Prochlorococcus marinus XMU1408: one gene and its partner. The protein of the gene in region 1 interacts with the protein of each later gene in a pairwise test. Links are inferred from orthologs where the notes say so. Each region holds a gene or a part of one and is shown on either strand. Other genes may lie near its edges.

Region 1 (4,246 bases):
TTAAAGAAGCTCAAGTAGAGCAAACTCATCCAGGAATAATGAGGCAAGCTGAAAGATTCTTTATACTTCAACAATTAGATACTCTTTGGAGAGATCATTTACAGTCAATGGATTCATTGAGAGAATCAGTTGGCTTAAGAGGATATGGTCAAAAAGATCCATTGATAGAATATAAAAATGAAGGATATGATATGTTCTTAGATATGATGATAAATATGAGAAGGAATGTAATTTATTCGATGTTTATGTTTCAGCCAGCTCAAAAAAAAGTAGAAGTATAAATTAAATAATTAATTTTTTTTATGATCAATGTTGATACCAATGATTTGCAAAAATTATACATAGCATATTTTGGAAGACCTGGAGATCCATCTGGAATCAATTATTGGCTCTCACGATCTAATGAATCAATTACATTAAGAGAGATATCTAATGAATTATCTAGGCAAGATGAATATACAAAGTATGTTGCTCATGAAAAATCTCTTGAATTTAAGATCAATAAAATATATTTAAATTTATTTAATAGGAAAGCTGATTTTGATGGTTTGAATTATTGGATTGATATGGTTAATAATAAAGACTATCAAATTTCTGATATTGTCTATAACTTATTATACGTTAAAAATAAACCTTATTCAATTGATATCAATCAAGAGGAAAAAGATATTAATATTATCCAAAATAAAACTTCTGCTTCAGAAATATTCACTAAACAAATAAGTAAAAGTATTACTTTGATTAATTTGTATAAACCTGATTCAATTACTCCTTGGCTCTCGGGAAAATCATTTATTAGAGTATCTAATTTTCTTGCTAATATTACGCATGAAAAGGTTTCTTACGAAAATGTAAAAGACTTTATAAGTTCTTTATCTGATGATTCGTTAAATATACTTACTAAGTCGGCAATTGAAATTAAAGGTGTTTCTCTTTCTATTCCTATTTATTATTTAGAGAATAGATCTTTAACAAAGAGAGTTGCAAAGAAGGTTATTAATATTACAGGTGGGGCCTTAGATCAATCAAAGAATAGGACTAATATTATTGCTTTAAATAATATTAACTTAAAGATTATGAAAGGAGAGAGAGTTGCATTGATTGGTCATAATGGCTCTGGTAAAAGTAGTTTTCTAAGACTTATTTCTGGCATATATTTACCTACTAGTGGAAAAATAAAAATTCTAGTAGATGTTTATCCGATGCTGCAAAAGACTTTTCTAACTAGTTCAGAACTTTCAGGAATCGATGCTTGTAAAGCACACTATTTATTGAAAAACCATACCTTAAAAGGTTTTGAAACTTTCTTAAATGAAATAATAGAATTTTCAGGACTCGGATCATATATCTCTTTACCAATTAAAACCTATAGTGAGGGTATGTCTGCAAGATTAATTTTTTCAATTCTGACTTCCAGTCCGCATGATTGTTTAGCAATAGATGAAGGTTTTGGTACTGGTGATGCCGATTTTTGTGATCGCGCTGAAGAAAGAATGAAACAATTTATGGAATCAGCAGCAACATTGTTTTTAGCAAGTCATTCTGAAGAACTTTTAAAACAGTTTTGTAATAGAGGTATTGTTTTTAGTCATGGTTCAATTGCATATGATGGTCCTTTAGATGCTGCTTTGAATTATTATCATACACATGATTATTATCGTAAAAATGTTATTGGATAATTTTAAATTTGCCTTTAAGACTAGAAAGGCTTGGTGGTATACAGCCACCTCTAGGTCTAGAGCAAGGTTTGCTAGAACTACCCTTGGTAGCTTTTGGTTAGGTTTATCTAATTTATTATCCATAGGAACTTTAGGAGTTGTTTATGGTACTGTTTTTTCAGTAGATAATTTTAGTTCTTACTTTATATACCTAGGATTTGGCTTAGTTATATGGAATACAATTAGTTCATCAATTTCTAATTCACCTAATTTATTTGTACATAATTCATCAAATATAAAGAATATGAATCTTAAGCCTATTTTTTATACTTTAGAGGAATGGTCTTTTCAAGTACAAACTTTCATTCAGTCATTTATATTAGTTTTTTTGGTATTTCTTTTCTTCAAATTATCATTAATAAGTAATCTATTAATTTATTCATGGATACCATTTTTTAATTTTTTAATTTTCATATACTGGTTCCCTGTAATTGTTTGCCTTATTAGTGTTCGTTTTACTGATATCGCTCAATTAGTTCCTATTGTTCTTCAGTTGGTTTTTCTGACTTCTCCAATTTTGTATACAAAAGAAAGTTTAGGTTCTTTATCTTGGATTACAAATTTAAATTTTATTTATCAGATTTTAGATCCTTTAAGGCTAAGTATTATTAATGGTTCAATTAACTACCAGAATTCAATTTTAATTTTAAGTTTTAATTTTGTCGGTCTTTTTATTACTTTTAGATTGCTTGATTTGGAGAGTAAAAGACTACCTTTTTTGCTGTAAATAGTCTTTAAAAGTTATAACTTAACTATTTGTTTCGTTTATTTCATCTCCTATAAATTCAATAATTTCTTTATCTCTTAGACTCTGTGATTCACCAAATATAATATCTTCTTTTTTTCGTTTCGTCTGTATCTTAATGACTAGATCTTGCAAGCCTAAAATATCACTTTCTAATTGATCAATTCTTTCCATAAGATTACGAAGAACATTGGCTTCTGTATCTGGCAAAGCAGAATGTGCTAGGGGATTGATTTTTTCTCCACTTTGGTGAACTACTCTTCCTGGGATCCCAACAACTGTACTGTTTGCTTCTACATGTTTAACAACAACTGATCCTGCTCCAATTCTTGTGTTAGTTCCTACACGAATACCCCCCAGTACTTTCGCTCCAGCACCTACAACGACATTTGATTCAAGGGTAGGGTGTCTTTTTCCACTTTCTTTTCCAGTGCCTCCTAAAGTTACACCTTGGTAAAGCAAGCATCTATCTCCTATTTCACTTGTTTCTCCTATCACTACTCCCATCCCATGATCGATAAAAACACCTCTACCAATCTTTGCACCAGGATGAATCTCTACACCTGTTAAAAATCTTGTTATGTGACTCAGTAACCTTGGCAAAAGTGGAAGCTTATATTTCCAAAGTTTGTGGCTAAGTCTATGAATAGCCAAAGCTTGAAAGCCTGGATAACAAAAAATAATTTCCCAAACGTTCCTAGCAGCTGGATCTCTTTCTTTGATTATTGAGAAATCAGATCTTAGTGATCGAAACATTGATTCCTAATGCAATATTTATTCTTGAAGGCCAATCTCTTTACTCAACTCTTCAATTGTAGAGTCACTTAGATACTTTTGTGCGCAATGAATTTGGGGCATTCTCATTAATTGAGATCTATTTTGCCTCAAAGTATGCTCAATCACAGGCAGACTAGGATTATCACAAATGACATGACTTGCTGTTCTTAGCAATGTAATTAATCTGCTTCCCACATCAGGATTTGCGGTCATCAAAAGAATTTCATTACCTCGCATACTATGTAATATTACCTCTGCTGCCCTTAGTATCCCTGGGCTTATACTGACAATTCCTACACAACTTCCTGAACGAAGCTTTTTTAAAATAGTTAACTCTTTTTGGAAATCACTTAAATCTACCGCTACTGCCCTGACTTCATGACGCCTGGCTAATTCTTCTAGAGGTTGTAAGAAATATCTACTCGTAACAACAGTGCCTTGACTTGAATTTTCTAAAACACTTTCTAGTTCTTCCATAGGCACAACTTCAACAGGAACGTCTAGATGAGGCGCCAACTCTTCAGCTATCAATAATGATGCTCCAATATCTTCTCTTGGAGTACTAACTAATAAACGAGCACCACACCTTAGTCTCCAGTCAATTTCACGTGTGAATAATTCTCTAGTTTGCTGTAATGTGCATCCTGAATTTAAAAGTTCATCAATACTTTTGCGAACTTCAAGGTCTACATCTTTAATGATTTTTTTTCGCAAAGAGGGAGATCCACTTCTTAAATCTTTTTGCTTTTGTTGATCTCGAACATAAATTCCTGATCCCGCAATAGCTTCTACTACCCCATCAGTTTCAAGTTGCCTATAAACTTTACTTATTGTGTTTCGATGTAATCCAGTTTGCATAGCTAATTGTCTGGTACTAGGCAACCTATGACCAGGAGGATAGTGCCTAGCCGCAATAGCAAAACAAATCTGGTTGTATAGCTGACTAGATGCAGGTATTTCACTATCTTGTTGAATATGGAATCGCACGCTCTATTAGGCCAGGCTT
Region 2 (4,246 bases), on another replicon or contig:
TTATTCGCTTGTCTGTCGGATGTGAAAATATTGAGGATTTAATCGCTGATTTAAATCAAGCCTTGGAAAGCATCTCTTGACTGAACGAAATTTACTAAATGATCCTTGCTGGAGTGCCAAAGACTTAGGCGAACCTCTCCCAAGCAGTCCACATGCAGTATCTGTTGCCTTACCTAGGTGGGAAGATGTAATTGCATATGAAGAGAAAGTTCCAGCCTGCTTAAATTCATTGAAAGCAATTTATCCAAGGTTTGGATTTAATCCTTTTGTTGCTGAGATTGCTCGCAAATCTTTAGCATTTCACGGAGAGTTACATCAAAGTAGTTGGCCTTTCCCAAATATAGCTTCTGCTTTAAGTGCACAAAAACATTGTCATCATGATAATTCTGAGTGTTATTCAAAAATTAAAGATTTTCTTGGAATTTCGTGTTTAATCGTTGATCAGAGGAGTACGCCATCAGCAAAAGCTTTTTGGCAACATACTGGTCTTGGATTGTCATCACGTGAGGCAGCTATTGCCCTTGGAAAAGAGAAAAAACCATCGACATCCGATGGTGGTTGCGCTCGAGCTAAACTTCTAAATCGTTTAGCAAATTTATATGAGTGTGATTCTAATTTAATTCAACTACACCGTTCAGGCATGGCTGCATTAACGTCTATCCTCTCAGCAATTAAGGATATCAAAGGAGATAGTTCAATACTTCAAATAGGTTTCCCATATGTTGATGTACTCAAACTTCCTCAAATTATTTTCCAGGGAAGCGATCTTACTCTTAAAACAAAATTAAATTATATAAAAGCACTGCTCGATAAAAAACAACCAGCAGCATTAATCATAGAGATACCTAGCAACCCTTTATTGAAATGCGTTGATCTCATATCTATTTCAAAACTAGCTAAAGATAGAAATATCCCTGTCATTGTTGACGATACAATTGGCTCTTCTATAAATGTTCATTTAACTCCTTACGCAGATGTAGTGTTTAGTTCACTTACAAAAAGTTTTGCTGGAAGAGGAGATATTCTTGCTGGCAGTACTGTCATAAGCCCTTATTCCAAATGGAAAATTGAATTAACTGAGATAATGCCTAAAGCTGCATTGTCATCGCTATCTGATTCAGATGCTATTGAGTTAGAGATAGCTAGTCGAGACGTAAAAGATCGCTTAAAAAGATTAAATATATCTTGCTTAAAGCTGAAAGAAAAATTAGAAACGAAAAAAGAAATATCAAAAGTTTTACATCCCCAGGAATGTAAAAATTTTAATTCTCTATTAAAAAAAGGAGGAGGATATGGATGTTTATTATCGTTTGAACTCAAAGGAGGGATTGAAGAATCAAAAAGAATTTATGATTCTTTGAGAGTATGCAAAGGACCTAGTTTAGGTACAAATTTTACATTAGTTTGTCCATACGTTCAGTTGGCTCATTTTAATGAATTAAAATGGGCTGAAAGTTGCGGAGTCTCTGAACATTTGTTAAGAGTTTCTGTAGGACTTGAAGATGAAGATGAATTATGGTCAAGATTCAATTCAGTAATAGAAAAAAAATAAAAAAAACACTAATAAAGGTTATATAAATAACCAATTATCGAGATTTTTATATAGATTTAGTGTATTAGTAAATCAAAGTCATTTTTTAAAATGTCCAGAATCTTTGAAGACAATAGTTTTGCTATTGGTCATACACCATTGGTCAAACTGAATTCGATCACTAAGAATGCGAAAGCTACAGTCCTTGCAAAGATAGAAGGTCGCAACCCCGCCTACAGCGTCAAATGCAGAATTGGTGCAAATATGATCTGGGATGCAGAAAAAAAAGGCTTACTTAATAAAGACAAAGTCATTATTGAGCCAACATCTGGTAATACAGGAATAGCCCTTGCTTACACAGCTGCCGCTCGTGGTTACAAACTTATCCTCACCATGCCTGAGTCCATGTCAATTGAACGTCGAAGGATGATGGCTGTCCTTGGTGCTGAGCTCATTCTTACTGAAGCAGCAAAAGGCATGCCTGGTGCCATTGCAAAAGCCAAGGAAATAGCAGATAGCGATCCTCAGAAATACTTTATGCCTGGCCAATTTGATAATCCAGCCAATCCAGAAATACATTTCAAAACGACAGGTCCTGAAATTTGGGATGATACCGATGGAAATATTGATGTTCTAGTATCTGGAGTAGGAACAGGTGGAACAATTACAGGTGTCTCTCGTTATATAAAAAAAGATAAGAATCATTCATTATTATCCGTTGCTGTTGAGCCCACGCATAGTCCAGTAATAACGCAGACTCTTAACGGAGAAGAAGTAAAACCTGGCCCTCATAAAATCCAAGGTATTGGGGCTGGATTTATTCCTAAAAACCTCGACTTATCAGTAGTCGATCAAGTTGAGCAAGTCTCGAATGATGAGTCTATAGCGATGGCACTTCGATTAGCACAAGAAGAAGGTCTATTAGTTGGCATCTCATGTGGTGCAGCAGCAGCTGTAGCTGTAAGATTGGCTGAAAAAGATGAGTTTGCAGGAAAGACAATCGTTGTAGTCCTACCTGACCTTGCTGAAAGATATATCTCATCCATAATGTTTGAGAATGTTCCGACAGGAGTTATCAAAGAACCATCATTAGCCTAATAATTTCATCGTTTAGATCATTGAATCTGGTGTTATCAACATCGCATCCCCGTAAGAAAAAAATCGATATTTATTAGCAATGGCATTATTATAAAGTTCCAACATTCGTTTACGACCTATAAGAGCGCTTACTAAAAGAAGTAAAGAACTTTTGGGGAGGTGAAAATTTGTAAGTAATCCATCAATTACGCAAAATTTAAATCCTGGCTTGATTACAAGATTCACTTTCCCCTCGTATGGTTTCAAATCACCTCTTCCTGAGAGATAAGCAGCTTCAAGAGCTCTTACACTCGTCGTACCAACAGCAAAAACTTTTCCACCCTCTTCCTTACAATTAATTATCGCTTTAACAGCCTTTTCATTAACCTCTACCCATTCACTATGTAAATGAAGCTGAGTTAGATCTTCTTTTTCTAATGGCCTAAAAGTTCCAAGACCTACATGCAAAGTAATTTGCGCAATTTTAATACCCCTAAGTTTTAAAACTTCTATGAGTTCATCACTTAGATGTAAACCGGCTGTTGGAGCAGCAATAGCACCTGGCTTCGAAGCAAATCGAGTCTGATATTTCTCTTCATGAGAATTACTTTTATCCTTATCTATGTATGGGGGTAATGGGACTTCGCCACACAAATCAAGTAAGTCTGCCATTTGCGACCTGCTTGAAAACTCACTAGGGAATTGAATAATTCTCCCGCCTGTACTCTCATCTTTATCAATAACCTGTAAACATAAAGAATTATCTAGAGACGTATTTAGCCATAATTGATCACCGCTTCTCATCCGTCTAGCTGGACGCCCCAAACAAAGCCATTGGCCATTGTCTCTCGGCTCCATGAGCAATAATTCACCTTGACCTCCTCCGGAAAATCTAATTTTTAATTTTGCCTTCAGAACACGAGTATTATTAACAACTAAAAGGTCGCCAATCCTCAATATATTTTTCAAGTCCCATATCTTTCCATGCATAAGATTTAAAGCATCATCTAGTCCATCATTGACAATCATTAATTTCGCATCATGTCTAGGCTCAATAGGTGATTGAGCAATGAAATCGTTGGGCAAATCATAATTGTATGAACTTAAAAGATTATCGTTTTGATCTAACACATTCAATCAGGTTAAAGTAAGAAGAAATCCCTTTTGGTTCGACTAGTTAAGTCTCAAGATGAAAGGCTATAAGGATTTTTTTCAATTAGATAAGCTAAGTCTTTTAGGAATAGTGCTCCATCGGCCCCATAGATCACTCTGTGATCAGCGGTGAGATTTACTTGCATCTGTTTTTTAATTGAAATCGAACCATCCTTAGAAGCAACAACTTTGGGCAAAGATGCTCCCACAGCTAAAATAGCTCCTGTACCTGGGGGTAGAATTGCATCAAATCGATCAACACCAAACATACCTAAATTAGAGAGTGTAAATGTACCGCTGCTATATTCATGAGGTTCCAATTGCTTATTCCTCGCACGCTTAACAAGATCAGCCCATTGCAGAGATAAATCAGCAAGACTAGTCTCTTCTGCATTTTGCAACACTGGAGTTATCAGTCCACCATCCTCCATTGCTACTGCTACGGCAACATTTATTTGTGAAGGGTAGGCAATTCCCTCAGAACTA

The links. Proteins that work in one complex are often made in the same cells at the same time.
Region 2: the proteins of cysE (region 1) and cysK interact in binary tests that used the Escherichia coli proteins (3 or more experiments, as listed by UniProt). The link is inferred for Prochlorococcus marinus XMU1408 from one-to-one orthologs.

The regions. Positions count from the first base shown.
Region 1 is NZ_QJUE01000006.1:109,255-113,500, reverse strand. The notes cover bases 1,344-4,228. They hold cysE (serine O-acetyltransferase), read right to left. Parts: upstream 3,220-4,228; coding sequence 2,467-3,219; downstream 1,344-2,466. Other genes in these bases: DNJ73_RS09080 (GntR family transcriptional regulator), read right to left, coding at 3,238-4,227; DNJ73_RS09090 (ABC transporter permease), read left to right, coding at 1,666-2,445; DNJ73_RS09095 (ATP-binding cassette domain-containing protein), read left to right, coding at 1,344-1,679. Outside these bases: preprotein translocase subunit SecA, read left to right, coding at 1-281; more of DNJ73_RS09095, read left to right, coding at 303-1,343.
Region 2 is NZ_QJUE01000002.1:129,042-133,287, reverse strand. What follows is about bases 751-3,635. They hold cysK (cysteine synthase A), read left to right. Parts: upstream 751-1,642; coding sequence 1,643-2,629; downstream 2,630-3,635. Other genes in these bases: queA (tRNA preQ1(34) S-adenosylmethionine ribosyltransferase-isomerase QueA), read right to left, coding at 2,642-3,635; DNJ73_RS02205 (PLP-dependent transferase), read left to right, coding at 751-1,552. Outside these bases: DNJ73_RS02210 (trans-sulfuration enzyme family protein), read left to right, coding at 1-80; more of DNJ73_RS02205, read left to right, coding at 77-750; more of queA, read right to left, coding at 3,636-3,739; DNJ73_RS02190 (dihydrolipoamide acetyltransferase family protein), read right to left, coding at 3,793-4,246.